One region of the Paenibacillus nitricinens genome, then DNA from elsewhere that is predicted to be linked to it. Evidence: riboswitches for the same ligand, from Rfam matches in the RefSeq annotation. Region 1 holds a riboswitch; the other holds the start of a gene.
What was found. A riboswitch is a leader RNA that binds a small molecule or an ion and turns the genes downstream of it on or off. The one in region 1 is predicted to bind cyclic di-AMP.
Positions count from the first base shown of each region.

Region 2: another riboswitch for cyclic di-AMP. It lies ahead of ACN6KS_RS15905 (APC family permease); the one in region 1 lies ahead of ACN6KS_RS00190 (ubiquitin-like domain-containing protein).

Region 1 is NZ_CP183948.1:37,334-44,832, reverse strand. It holds gene rsmA (16S rRNA (adenine(1518)-N(6)/adenine(1519)-N(6))-dimethyltransferase RsmA) at 1-260, opposite strand, end outside; gene rnmV (ribonuclease M5) at 257-808, opposite strand; gene ACN6KS_RS00190 (ubiquitin-like domain-containing protein) at 984-2,147, opposite strand; cyclic di-AMP (ydaO/yuaA leader) riboswitch at 2,429-2,658, opposite strand; gene ACN6KS_RS00185 (TatD family hydrolase) at 2,856-3,626, opposite strand; gene ACN6KS_RS00180 (HD domain-containing protein) at 3,669-4,952, opposite strand; gene ACN6KS_RS00175 (AbrB/MazE/SpoVT family DNA-binding domain-containing protein) at 5,258-5,512, shown strand; gene rsmI (16S rRNA (cytidine(1402)-2'-O)-methyltransferase) at 5,837-6,751, opposite strand; gene ACN6KS_RS00165 (tRNA1(Val) (adenine(37)-N6)-methyltransferase) at 6,748-7,499, opposite strand, start outside.
Region 2 is NZ_CP183948.1:3,607,441-3,614,939, reverse strand. It holds gene ACN6KS_RS15915 (DsbA family protein) at 1-425, shown strand, start outside; gene ACN6KS_RS15910 (disulfide oxidoreductase) at 422-886, shown strand; cyclic di-AMP (ydaO/yuaA leader) riboswitch at 1,083-1,240, shown strand; gene ACN6KS_RS15905 (APC family permease) at 1,364-3,181, shown strand; gene ACN6KS_RS15900 (ABC transporter substrate-binding protein) at 3,384-4,391, shown strand; gene ACN6KS_RS15895 (FecCD family ABC transporter permease) at 4,610-5,665, shown strand; gene ACN6KS_RS15890 (FecCD family ABC transporter permease) at 5,665-6,699, shown strand; gene ACN6KS_RS15885 (ABC transporter ATP-binding protein) at 6,800-7,499, shown strand, end outside.

The DNA.
Region 1 (7,499 bases):
ATAGGAATCAATCTACGGTCGATCTCCACAGCGGTTACCGCTCCAGATGTTAGCGCCAAACGTTCTGTCAGCGCCCCAATGCCGGGACCGATCTCCAATGCCCCAGAGCCGCTATCTAGCCCGGCAGCGTCTACAATCTTGTCCAATATATTTTGATCGATCAAAAAATTCTGTCCTAAGCTCTTCTTGAACTTGAATCCATAACGTTGAATAATTTCTTTCGTCCGTTTTGGAGTTGAAATTTCCTCTCTACCACTCATGAAGTAATGCCCCCCTGATCAATTTGGGCGAGAGCTCCGGCAAATTCCTCCCGCGTAATTCCAAACATCGCCAGCCGCTTGTACAGCTGCTTGCCATTACAATATCCGATTCCAAGCAAATTACCAAGTGCCATACGTCTTTCAGCTGCCCGAGGGTGTACAAGCATTCCAGCGGCCATTAGATCTTCAAGTCCGATTAAAGCAGGTGCTCCTTCAAAAGAGGTATGTACATTCCGCAGCGCATGACGAATCGCCTCTGGAGAAGCGTTCTCCACACCGATATCTCCTTTGCGGGTTGCGTCCTTCTCCGGAATGAAGGCATGCTTGCAGCCCGGCACCTTTGCAGACACAATCTTGCGAATTCGTTCACCGGCGTGATCTGGGTCCGTAAGAATAATCACCCCTCTACGCTCCATAGCAAGCGCGATCTTCCCAATTACGGTCCGGTCTACAGCCGAGCCCCCAGTTTCAATCGTATCTGCTTCTACAGCGCGTTTAACAGCGACGGTATCACTCTTACCTTCGACGACAATTAGTTCCTTAATCATATCTCTGACTCCTTCCAAAAAAAGCAAAAAAGAAGAGGTTTCGCTCCTCTTCTTTTGGTTAAAGAATGTATAAGTGATGAGCGGTTGCTCTGCGATCAACGAAATGATCATCTGGCGTTCCTTAACGGTTATCATCACTATAGCTTATCAAAGAATAATTTGCAAAAGCTTCAGCCTAGTTTAACTCCGGCTTCACAGGTCCAATCACATAAATGGTTCGTGATTTACGACCGAAATTACGAACATGGCTCAGTGAATCGTAGTAGACATCTACTTTATTGCCCTTAATGGCGCCGCCAGTATCTTCTGCTCGGCGGAATCCAAGTCCCTCGATATATACCCACCAGCCAATAGGAATTACATTCGGGTCTACTGCAATTGTGCGACCTTCCGTTACGCGTGTTCCGGAAGCCGTTTTGGTACCTATACCTGCCTCTTCTGACGAATAGGCTGTCATGGAGACATTCTTAATCATCTTCTTGTACTCAAAGTCTACGCCAGCCTTGCTTGTGACGTTATTAGTCTTGGCGCTAACTTTAGCCGTTTTTGAAGTAGTGTTTGATTTGGAAGTTGTTGTAGTCTTAGCTACAGCCGGCTTAGGAAGTGCTTTGGTACCAACGGCAATAATCTTATCTTTCGTTACCGTTTGTACTTCCTTACCAATCATGCGCATAGAGGCCAGTTCTCCGTCTTGGTAGATCTTTTCAATATGCTGAATCATGACGCCTGGTTTGCCTGCCTGTGCCACTCTAACTGTTCCCACAGTAAGGGAGGGGTCTGCTGTCTTGATGACTCTGAAGGGTAAGTTAGTTGTTCGCTGTACGGTCTGTTTGTTGATGCGAACAATCTTAACCTCCATGTTTGCAGAAATGGTGGTGTCTAACGAAGGGAAAATCTTATCATGACCTTCTAGGGTAATGCCCATTTTCTCAATTGCTTTACCAATTGTATCCTCGGTCGTATATAACGTTTTTGTTGCTCCATCCGCAGTAAGACTAATTTTCTGCGCACGATTGATAACGACACGGTCACCGTCTTTTATTTCATCACTCAGACCTAAAGATAGTTCATCATGCGGCTGTAGCGAAATTTGCTCTTTCTCCAACACATCACCAAGAAGCGCTTCCCGCGTTTCAAGCGTCTGTGTTTGCCCGTCTATTACTAAAAATAATTGTTTGTTACTTTGACCGTGTACGTACAGCAGAATAAGTAACGCGATAGCGACTGAAATCACGCCTGCAAGTAAAAGCACGCGAGTATTTACTTGCTCCCACCGTAATGCGAAAGACCTGCTGGATGACTGCGAATCATGGGATACTTCTGGTTGGAATACGCCCATTCTCTCCATCCTCCTTACATAGCCCCGTCGTCAATTGTATATCATGAGGACTGAATTCCTTTGACGAAACTATTTGAGATTGTCACAGGACACGCACGTAATAACTTAGCGTCTCCTGCTCATGGATCGCCTGCTCGGCACAGCTACTCCCACCCCTGTTATATAACAGTATGTGGGTAACATTCTATTTATTCAAAAATAAAAAAGCCTAAAAAGAGTTCAACTGAGGACTCTTTCGTGGCTTCTCCAATATCAGAATAGAGAATGCTTATGCACGAGGTTGCCTCTCTTACTTGCGCTTACGGGGTTAGCTGTCGGGTTCGGACGAAAGAGAGACGCCCTATTTCAGGTCACCCGCTCATGGCGGTTGCCCTTAAATTCACCCCAAAGACCACGTGAAGAAATCAAATACTGTCCTACGGCACGTCTAAACCGTATTTTAAATACAGGCATGCGGCAGGTCAATATTGGTTCCCCCGTTCTCCATACGGAGACTCAGCGAGACGATCCATGAATATATGGCTGTCACTGTAACACAGCTCACATCACTGAAAAGATGATATCCTGTTTTGATGCATGTTGTAAAGGACGATTCAACCACGTTTAAGCAAAAATATGGTTAAAATATTGTAATATTCAGCCGTTTTTATATTAAAAAAGTTTAATATATCGGCCATTCTCTATTTTTCGCCTGTTTTTCTTCCGTTTTCACTCAATCCCAAATCGTTCCAGTGCGTTCGCATACGTTATATTAGCCAATTCTTCCCATGTTAACCCTTTAATTTCAGCTGCTGCCTCTGCTACCAGCTTCACATGAGCGCTCTCATTTCGCTTTCCGCGGAAGGGGTGCGGAGTCAAATATGGAGCATCGGTTTCAATCAATAATCGGTCTAGAGGGGTCTGCGCAAGTACTTCTTTTGGCACTCTTGCATTTTTGAACGTAATAGGTCCTCCAAAGGATAAATGAAAACCAAGATTCAAGCACATCTTAGCTGTTTCCCAGCTTCCTGAGAACGAGTGCATCACGCCTCCAACCTCATTTGCTTTTTCCTCCCGTAAAATCCGTACAACATCCTCATGGGCATCACGATCATGAATACAAATCGGCATATTCAGTTCGCGGGCTAGTCCAATTTGCTTGCGAAAAACTTCATGCTGCACATCCTTGGGAGAAGTATCCCAGTAATAATCCAGTCCGATTTCACCGATCGCCACTACTTTCTTATGACTGCATAGAGAAGCGATCCAATCGAGATCTCCATCCTTCATATCAATCGCATCCTGAGGATGCCAACCCACTGCCGCATAAATATAATCGTAAGATTCCGCCAGCTTCATCGTTGAGGGAATCGTCTCCCGATTAAATCCGATATTAATCATCTTGCTAACTCCTGCTTCTACAGCACGAGCGATAACTTCTTCGCGATCCTCGTCGAATTGAGGCGCATCCAGATGCGTATGTGTGTCAAACAGATACATTTTAACCTTCACTCCTTGTCAAAAATGCTATATTTTTTTGTATTATTTTGCAAAAATCTCTGCGATAGAAGAAGGCAATCGTGTAAGCACTTTTCTCAACTTATCCTGAGGAAAATAAAGATGATATCTGCCACGATGAATGCCGCTAATAGAACGTACAATATCGGATACCTCTGAAATTTCCCGCAGATGATCATGCCGATCAAGCAGCAGAATTTGTTTATTGTCAAAAGCTTCTCCCGGACGGAACACATCATAGGGCAGATCTGTCGGAAAATCAATCTCCAAATCATATTCTGGGTGAAGACCCGCTGCCGCAAAACTGCTGCGAATTTCACTAATCATATCTGTATCGAGATTCTCCATCTCAACGTATTTATACAGTTTACGATGAATAAAACGGGTGCACAAGTCGCTTAGTAGCTCATCTTTTTCAAGCGTCCACTGCATAAAAGCCGTCTGTACCAATGCTTCATCCAGCATTAAATATTGCTTTACTGTCACCTCACCACGGAACAAATCCTCCAGCGGATTAATCATGAAACTAAAATTGTACCCCTCTTGGAAAAGCTCCTTGGCTCTGCGGAAAATTTGTCGCAAAATAATCTCTGAGCTACGTGTCACCGGATGAAAATACACTTGCCAGTACATTTGATAACGCGACATTAAATAATCTTCAATGGCATGCATTCCCGATTCTTTTACAACAACTCGACCATTATAAGGACGCAGCATTCTTAAAATCCGATCAATGTCGATCGTTCCATAGTTTACACCTGTATAGTACGCATCACGCAGCAAATAATCCATGCGATCAGCATCTAGCGGACTTGAAACCAGATTTACAACAATTTCATGCTCATAAGTTTTAGCGATTACTGAGGCTACTTTACGAGGAAAATCCTCCTCCACATCACGCAAGATCTCAGTAATCTCTGTGTCCTCCAGAATAATTCGACAAGTCCAATCCTCATGATTCATTTCAAAAGCTTCTTCTATAGAATGGGAAAATGGACCATGCCCCAGATCGTGCAGCAAAGCCGCACACAAGGTGAGCAGACTTTCTTCAGGAATCCAATCCTTATAACCGCTTCGTTCAAATTGCGAAATAATTCTACGTGTAATTTCGTATACCCCTAGAGAATGAGAAAACCGACTATGCTCTGCGCCATGAAAGGTAAGATACGAGGTACCCAGCTGGCGAATTCGGCGTAAACGCTGAAATTCCTTTGTATTTATTAGTCGCCAAATAATAGTATCCTGCACGTGGATATAATTGTGAACCGGATCTTTGAAAACCTTTTCTTCTGTGAGCGGCTGCTTCATGAGATCAACTCCTTTATTAAATTTAATATGATTTTAACCAATATAAGTATATAATAAGTAATTATGTCGTACTTTGTCGAATTATGACGTTTTTAGTCTTGGTAAATCGACAAAGTTTATTTTTACTTTTTATTTAGAATTCGCAATTGGTATAGGCAATTCAAAGTTTTAGTGAAAAAGTTCTTAATTCAACCTATGAAAAAAGGTTGACTGTTTTGGGAATCGTTGGTATTATGAATATCATAAAACAGTGAACAATGTCGAATAATGACGTTTTTGGAACATTGAGAGGAGTAACGATTGGTATGATGAAATCAACAGGAATTGTAAGAAAAGTAGACGAACTTGGACGGGTAGTTATTCCCATCGAATTGCGCCGTACTCTTGGCATTGGTGAAAAAGACGCACTTGAAATTTACGTTGATGGTGAACGCATTATGCTTAAAAAATATGAGCCTGCCTGCATTTTCTGCGGCAACGCTGAGAACGTAACTTACTTCAAAGGAAAAATAGTTTGTCATGAATGCATTTCTACTATCCCTACCCCTGTGACAAACTAAAATAAATAGTATATAATAGAACTAATCAAATTGTTAATTCTAACCTTTTCATATCTCCTTGACCTCCCGTGACCGCGGGAGGTATTTTTTTTCTGCAATTACCTGTGTTTCCCACCCCAAAAGGTGTCTAAAGGCTTTACTCCCCCCATGACACCTATTAATGATGGGTAATACGGTGAGAGCACGAAGTAATCCGAGTTTTTACCTTGCTCTGGTCTATAATGGGCTTCCTTTTGGGAACCACCTTCAGGCTATAACCTCGTCAGCTTCGTAATATCCTTCGCTCCTTGTTAACCTCTTAGAATTAGAATCCATTAATAGTACTTACTCCTGCTTAGCTTTATCCAGAAGTGCGTTGTAAATATCACGCTTTGACACACCACGATCAGAGGCCGTTTTTTTCATAGCTTCTTTACGAGGCATGTCTGCTGCTTCGTAATGAGCAACATGTTCTTCAATACTTAACGTCCGCCACCAAGCCGATTCCGCCATTTCAGCATCTTCCTTGCTCTCACCTTCAACGACAATGACATACTCACCAAGCGGTGGATGTTCAGCGAGCCAATCCGTACATTCCTCGATCGTCCCACGTAGAAACTCCTCATATCTCTTCGTCAGTTCACGAGCAAGCACAATTCGCCGATTGCCAAATGCTTCATGGAGATGAGCCAGTGTCTTCACCACGCGATGTGGAGATTCGTAGAACAATATAGTTCCTTGCGCCGAACGAAGTGGACTTAATACCGCACGGATATCTTTACGTTCTCGAGGTAAGAAGCCGACAAAAGTGAAAGTAGTCGTAGGCAGACCAGAGGCAATCAATGCTGACAAAGCTGCGTTAGCTCCAGGTATAGGAATTACTGGTATACCGTGACTTATGGCAAGGGCTACAAGGTCTGCACCAGGGTCAGAAATGGCTGGTAAACCGGCATCGCTGACGAGAGCCAAATTTTTTCCTTCTATTATATAGCGGATAAGTTCAGGTCCACTGGCAGCCTTATTATGCTCATGATAACTGAACAGCATAGAGGGTGTAATTTCAAAATGACTCAACAATTTTCGGGTTTGTCTTGTATCCTCAGCTGCAATAATATCGCATTCCTGCAATGTGCGAACAGCACGATAAGTCATATCCTCTAAATTACCGATCGGTGTTGCCACCAAAAAGAGTGAACCGGTTGATTCCTGCTTATGTGTATTGTTATTGTTCTGAAAACTGCTTTGGCATGATATCGTCATGATTTACCCTCTTTAGCACCATAGTAGATGTCCATAATTTCTGGACAGTATTGATTGTCCTCATTATATACAATGAGTGGTGGATGTAAACGAACCTCCGGCTTACCATCACGCATCGCTTCGATTAATACCATGTTAGCCTCCAGATGCGCACGTGGATGTACAAAGCGGATAATTTTGGGCTCGAGCCTATATTTTCTCATCAAACTAATAATATCGACCAATCGTTGTGGCTTGTGAACCATACTTACCTTTCCTCCGGTGCGAACCAGTCTCACACAGGCTTGAATAACCTCCTCCAGTGTACATCCGATTTCATGACGAGCCATAGCCTGATGAGTGTTCAGCTTGAGGTCACTGCCGTTAAGCGGCATATAAGGAGGATTGACTGTTATCGCATCATATACGCCATGCCCTGCCACTTTATATAACTCACGTAAATCGCCTTCATGCATCACAACCTGATCCTGTAGCCCATTTAGAGCCACGCTACGCCGAGCCATATCCGCTAAACGGGGCTGAATTTCAATCCCTTCTATAGAAGCTTTAGTTCGGGTCGTCATCAAAATAGGAATTACGCCATTTCCAGTACAAAGATCCAGGACTCTCCCACGGGGCGGAACGCTGGCGAAACGGGCAAGCAGTACAGCATCCATAGAAAAGCTGAATACTTCATCACTTTGAATAATTCGCAAGTCATGCGTTAATAAATCATCCACCCGCTCCGTCGGCAGCAAAGGAACAGATA
Region 2 (7,499 bases), 3.2 Mb from region 1:
ATTTTGTCAACGAGGGAAAAGCAGCGCTCTACTTTGTAAATATGGCTTTCGTTGGTCCAGACTCTGAAACGGCCTCACTTGCTGCATTATCTGTTTATCATCAGAATAATGATGAGTTCTGGAAGTTCTATGATGCTGTATATGCTCAGCAAGGTGATGAAAGTGAAGAATGGGCGACTGAAGATTTCTTAGTAAGCCTTGCGGAGAAAGAGAAGTTAGCTATCGATTACGAACTGCTTCGTAAAGATATTAAGGATCGTACGTATGCAGATGAGCTGAATAAGGGTATGCAGTTAGCTAGTGAAGCTGGGGTAACGACTACACCATCCCTTTACATCAATGGAGTAATGATTGCGGATCCTTTTAACATTGAAGCGATTTCAAATGAAATTAACGACGCCGCAAAAGCTGTGGAGGCAAAGTGACAAAGTTCCTATCTTTTTGCAAGCGTAACTGCCTGTATCTGGCCTGGTTCGTCTCTTTAGTTGCTGTAGCTGGTAGCTTGTATTTGAGCGAAGTATTGAAATATGAACCTTGTAAGCTTTGCTGGTTCCAGCGAATTTTTATGTATCCTCAGTTATTCCTCTTGGGAATTGCGACGTTTCGAGGAGATAAAAGGATTATCCCATATGTACTTCCATTAAGCTTGATTGGTGGCAGTATCTCGATTTATCATTATGCGGAGCAGAAGATTCCTGCGTTAAGTAAAGTACTTCCTTGTACAATTGGTGTTCCTTGTAATAAGGATTACTTGAACTATTTCGGATTCATTACGATTCCTTTTCTTGCTTTAATCGCGTTTGCTTTAATAAGTATTTTACTTTGGTACGGACGCAAGGAAGAAGAAGTGATGGAATTAGAAACAGAAGAAAGTTTAGGATTTTGATTTTTCAACTTTGAAGGAAAGAAAAAATGTGAAAAGTGACTAAAAACACGACCCAGAGGGATAATTGAAGAGAATGAAAGAGAGCATCCAATTAGACGCTGTATTTGCGCTTTTTGGATGTTTTTTCATTCTTTTTTCATTTTTTTCAACGCTTTACTGCATACACTTTGTAGACTAATATTAGACCTTGTGAGAAGTTGAATATGCGCTGAATTTTCTTAGGAAAAACGGGGGAACCAAACTTGGCATATGTGCCAATGGGGTGAATCGGAATAGGTCGATTGGACTTGTACCGTAGGGCTAAACCACAGCCCGAATCCGCCAGCTAACCTCGTAAGCAAGGTGGGATAATGACCATGCATAGCATGCGGATCATTTCCGTATGCTATTTTTTGTGTCTGCATTTATGAAATCCACCAATGAAAACAGCGCGCGGAAATTCCGTTTCAGCTCCCAAAGAAAGGAACTGTATCCACCATGGTAAGCAAGGTAAAACGACTATTGATCGGGCGTCCGATGAAGTCGAACGAACTCGATCATGAAAAGTTATCCAAGGTTAAAGCACTGGCTGTCCTGTCTTCTGATGCGCTCTCGTCTGTAGCCTACGGAACGGAACAAATTCTGATTGTACTGGTGGCTGCCGGGTTTACTGCCATCTGGTATTCCCTGCCAATTGCATTAGCCGTATTGGGCCTGCTGGCCATCCTGATTTTATCCTATCGGCAGACGATCTACGCTTATCCGCAAGGAGGAGGAGCTTACATCGTTGCCAAGAGTAATCTTGGTGTTCCGACAGGGCTTTTAGCAGGAGGGTCTTTGTTAGTGGATTACATTCTGACCGTAGCTGTTAGTGCCTCGGCAGGGACAGATGCGATCACATCAGCGTTTCCAAGTCTTCATAATCACACGGTTCTTATTGCTGTATCCGTAATTATTCTTCTAACATTGATTAATCTTCGCGGAGTTACAGAATCGGCTTCATTTATCGCAATCCCAGTGTATTTGTTTGTGGTGTCGATTGTAGTTTTGATTATCTCCGGTGTTATTAAATATGCAGCAGGTGGCGTACATGCGAATGTCCCTGAAATAGGCAGCGCCGTCTCCAATGTTAGTTTGTTTCTACTATTAAAAGCCTTCAGTTCTGGTTGTTCGGCACTTACGGGTGTAGAGGCTGTATCTAATGCCATTCCAAACTTTAAAGCACCGGCTGAAAAGAATGCAGCCAAGACCTTAATGGTCATGGGGGTTATACTTGGATTTATGTTTACAGGTATCACATTACTGGCCTATTGGTACGGTATAGTGCCTGATGAAAAGGCAACGGTTGTTTCTCAGATCGCTGAATCGACCTTTGGTCGCGGAACTTTATATTTTTTCATTCAAGGGATTACAGCAGTCATTTTATTCTTAGCAGCTAATACAGCTTACTCAGCGTTCCCGCTGCTCGCCTTTATGTTTGCAAAAGATAAATATATGCCACATGCTTTTATGGTTCGTGGTGACCGTCTAGGTTTCTCAAATGGTATTATTTTTCTAGGTGTTCTGTCTGCTGTACTTGTAGCTGCATTTCACGGAAATACAGAAAGCTTGATTCCTCTTTATGCGGTAGGTGTCTTCATTCCGTTCACATTGTCCCAGCTTGGAATGATGGTTCATTGGTTTAAAACCAAACCAGCGGGATGGAAAAAAAGATTTGTTGTAAATACCATCGGTATGCTGACTACATTGACAATTACGCTTATTTTTATCATTACTAAGTTCTCAAGCGTATGGATGGCGTTCATTTTCTTACCTGCTGTAATGTTTGTGTTCCACCGCATTCACAAGCACTATTTGAACACAGCAGATCAGCTTCGTATATGTCCGGCTACGGATAAACCTTTAATTAAAGGAAGTACGGTTGTTGTCCCTGTTGCTGGTGTAACACGTGCTGTACTGCATTCCATCAGCTATGCCAAGTCTCTAACAGATAATGTAGTAGCCGTGTATGTTGGCTTTGATGAAGAGGACATTCAAAAGATGGAGCAACGGTGGGAGGAATGGAATCCGGGTGTACGCCTGATTGTACTTCGTTCCAGATATCGCAGTATTATTCGTCCGTTAGTGAAATTTATTGATACCGTGGAGTGGAAGACCGCAGCGACGGATCATATCACGATTCTGATTCCACAGTTTATAACTAAGCATTGGTGGCAAGCTGTACTTCATAATCAGACCAGCTTTTTAATCCGTTCGTATCTAATGAATTCAAAAGATGTTGTAGTTGCGACTGTCCCCTATCATTTGAATAAATAATGGATTATTAAGGAGAGGCTATATCCGGAACGTTCGGAATATAGTCTCTTTTGTATTTTTTTTGAAGGAAAATGCTGCAAATCAACAAAATTTTAAATTTATAGGTTGACACAGAGAATGAGAATCAATATCATTTAAAAGTGAGACAGAGGTAAACAACACCTTTGAATATCAAAGCAGGTATACATTAGGAGGGTTTTTAATGTTTTCGTTAAACAGAAAAAGATTTGGTAGCATGAAATTGACGATGATCGGACTAATAGTGATGACGCTATTCCTATCCGCTTGCGGTAATAATAATGCTGAAAGTTCATCCAATGCAGGAACGGAGCCTACAACAGCGCCTACTGCAGAAGCTACAGAAGCACCGGCAGCACCAAAAACGTTAACGGATGCGATGGGGCATGAAGTAACGATCCCTGCTAATCCTGGGCGTGTTCTGGGTTCTTATTTGGAAGATTCTTTGGTAACGCTGGGTGTGACTCCAGTAGCCCAATGGTCTGTGCCAAATGGCGTTCAGGATTATCTGGCTGCTGAATTGAAAGATGTCCCTACCATTAGCTACGATCTTCCATTGGAGGCAGTAACCAGCTTCGCTCCGGATCTGATTCTTATCCCATCGGAGTCTTCCGTACAGAATGGTATCTACGACCAATTGAATAAGATTGCACCGACTTATGTGATCGGGGATAAGCTAAATCAAGATTGGCGTAAATCGCTACTCAAGATTGGTGAAATTCTGAACAAAACCCCTGAAGCAGAGAAAGCCATTAAAGATTATGAAGACAAAGCGGCGGCTGCGAAAGAAAAGCTTAAAGGAGCTATTGGAGAAGAGTCCGTGGCGATTTTATGGCTGGTACAAAAAAACTTCTATATTGTAGACGAAACTCGCAGCAGTGGTGCTGTATTATATACAGACCTTGGTGTAAAGCTGCCTAACTTAGTAACAGAAATTCCTGTGGGTACAAGAGCTACTTGGAATCCAATTTCGCTGGAGAAGCTTTCTGAGCTGACTGCAGATCATATTATCCTTGTAAATAGTGATAAGACTGAGGGTTCGGAGATTCTGGACAGTGCCATTTGGAAAGGCATCCCGGCTGTAAAAGCTGGTAATGTGCATGAAATGAGCTCAACAAGCAGTTGGCTTTACAGTGGTGCGAACGCTGGTGGCAAAATCATTGACGATGTGTTAACAAGTCTTGTGAAATAAAAGTCGTAATTCACCATGAATGAGACTGCTCATTTGGGTGGGGAAGGGCGTGCAGATCAGTATCTTAGATACAAAGATCTGCACCATTTTTTTATAAACTACGCCCATATTACGGGAAAATCGCTCCTGCAATTGTACAACATTAATTTTTTTGCGATAATGAGAATGATTGTTGTTATCATATAGACTATTGTAACTATCGATTAAGGAGACGACTCATGGTTTCACCCTCAGATTTCGCACATCGTAATAAAAATGATACACAAAAAGCTATACATACCCGACCGGCAGCTGCGATGGGTATTCTAGTGATTGGACTCGCTGCCATTGCCTTTGGACTGGCACTTTCGGTCTCAGTGGGTGCGGCAGATATCAAGCTAGCTACGATATGGGAAGCAATATTTCATTTCAATCCAGATGTACAAAAACATCAGGTGATAAGAGAACTGCGATTTCCACGCGCGATAGCAGGTGCTTTGGTTGGGGCTTGCTTCGCAGTAGCAGGGGCAATCATGCAGGGAATGACAAGGAACCCACTTGCGGATTCAGGTCTGCTCGGCTTGAATGCGGGAGCGGGTGTAGCGCTTGCTATAGTATTTGCTTTTGCACCTTCGCTCTCCTTCACTACACTTATGTTGTTTTGTTTTATTGGTGCCGCAGTTGCTTCTTTTATCGTATTCGGAATTGGGTCGCTTTCCTTTAATGGCCTGACACCGTTGCGGTTGACACTTGCGGGCTCTGCTGTCAGCGCATTACTAGTTGCTGTTAGCCAGGGCATAGCGATTCTTTTTAACTTATCTCAGGATATAGCTTTTTGGTTAGCTGGTGGAATGGGAGGAGCTAGCTGGACTCAGATCAAAATCATTTTCCCTTGGGTGTTTGTGGCATTAATTGCAGCGATGATGTTATCGCGTTCCGTCACATTGCTCAGTTTAGGTAAGGAAGTGGCCGTTGGTCTGGGGCAGCGGACTCGATTAGTCCAGTTGGCATGTATGATTGTTGTAGTCGTTCTTGCCGGAAGTGCAGTATCCATGGTTGGCCCGATTGCTTTTATAGGACTAATTATTCCACATGTTACGCGTTATTTCGTGGGGGTAGATTATCGCTGGATTATTCCTTGCTCGGCAGTACTTGGGAGCTTATTGATTATCTTTGCGGATATCGCCGCTAGAATGATCAATGCACCTTATGAAACGCCGCTAGGCGCTTTAATTGCCATTATCGGGGTACCCTTCTTCATTTACTTGGCGAGTAAGCGGAAGGGGGAGCTGTAATGCACAGATTAACCCTTTCTCCATTTGAAAAAGAACGCCGCAAACGCGTGCTTACAGTATTATCGCTCCTAGCTATACTGATCGTCGTCATGTTTATTATCAGTATGAATACAGGGTTTATGCGCCTATCCCCATTGGAGGTATTACATACACTGCTGGGAGATGGAACACATCAGCAAAAGCTTATTTTATTTGATTTTAGATTACCTCGCATCGTAATTTCACTGTTGGTTGGAGCGGGCTTTGCAGTGTCAGGCTGTATCTTACAGAGTCTCGCACGAAATGCACTTGCTGAGCCGGCTACGCTGGGCATAAGTGCGGGTGCAGGTTTTGCGGTAATCATTTTCATCTCGTTTTTTCCGGCTACAACAGCAGCTCCGGTATTCGTCTTGCCGCTCTTAGCGCTTGGAGGGGCTAGCTTAACCGCCGCTTTAATCTATCTTCTCGCTTATCGGAAAGCAGATGGTCTATCTCCAACAAGGTTGATCCTTATCGGGATTGCGGTCGCTGCCGGAATTAATGCTTGCCAGCTTGTGTTGGTACTTCGGCTTGATCCTAATAATTATCAATTTGTAGCGACTTGGATCGCCGGTAAAATATGGGGTGGGGATTGGAGATTTGTCCTTGCTCTGTTACCTTGGATAGTGATTTTGTTACCGTTTGCCTTCTATAAAGCACGGATTCTTAATGTATTGAATCTAGGCGATCATACTTCACTAGGGCTTGGAATGAGAGTGGAGAAGGAGCGTATTCTTCTACTCATGACAGCAGTGGCGCTTGCCGGCTCCTGCGTTGCTGTAAGCGGAGGTATAGGCTTCGTTGGACTGATAGCACCACACTTGGCTCGCAGGCTCGTAGGGCCCCGTCATCAGGTATTATTGCCGGCTAGTGCGTTGACAGGGGCACTCCTTATGATTACTGCCGATACGATCGGCAGATGGGTATTACAACCTGCAGAAGTTCCCACGGGCATTGTGGTTGCAATTATTGGCGCACCTTACTTTTTATATTTACTCGCCAAATCAAAAGCGTGAGTATAGCTCCATACAACGTAGCGCGTGCTTACGAAGCGAAATTTATTATGTAGTTCATTCTAGGAGCATAGCTCCATAAAACTTATAAGGAGTTGTTATCATGTCAGAACGTTTGAATACAGAAGAATTAAGTATTGGGTATGCAGAGGCTACAATTGTTAAAGGATTGAACTTGACTATCCCTACGGGAAAAATCACTGCACTAGTGGGCGCTAACGGCTCCGGTAAATCTACAATCCTCAAAACGATGGCTCGGATCATGAAGCCTAAGAGCGGCAGTGTAATGCTAGACGGCAAATCAATCCATAACTTTTCAACGAAAGAGGTAGCTCGTCAACTTGCGATTTTACCGCAAAACCCAACAGCTCCAGACGGTCTAACGGTTTCTGAGCTTGTCAGCTACGGTCGTTTCCCCCATCAAAAAGGTTTCGGTACAATGACCGCAGAGGATCGCAACATTATCTCGAACGCAATCTCCGTTACGGGGATGGAACCATTCCATGATCGTCCAATTGACCGTCTATCGGGTGGACAACGTCAACGCGCTTGGATCGCTATGGCATTGGCACAAGAGACGGATATTTTGTTCTTAGACGAACCAACAACATTTCTAGATATGGCTCACCAGCTTGAAGTCCTACAGCTTCTGCAAAAGCTGAATGAGGAAGAAGGGCGTACCATTATCATGGTCGTGCATGATTTGAATCATGCTACTCGTTATGCGCAGCATATGGTAGCTATCAAGTCGGGGACTGTGATTAGTGAAGGATCACCTACTGAGGTTATGACCCCAAATGTAT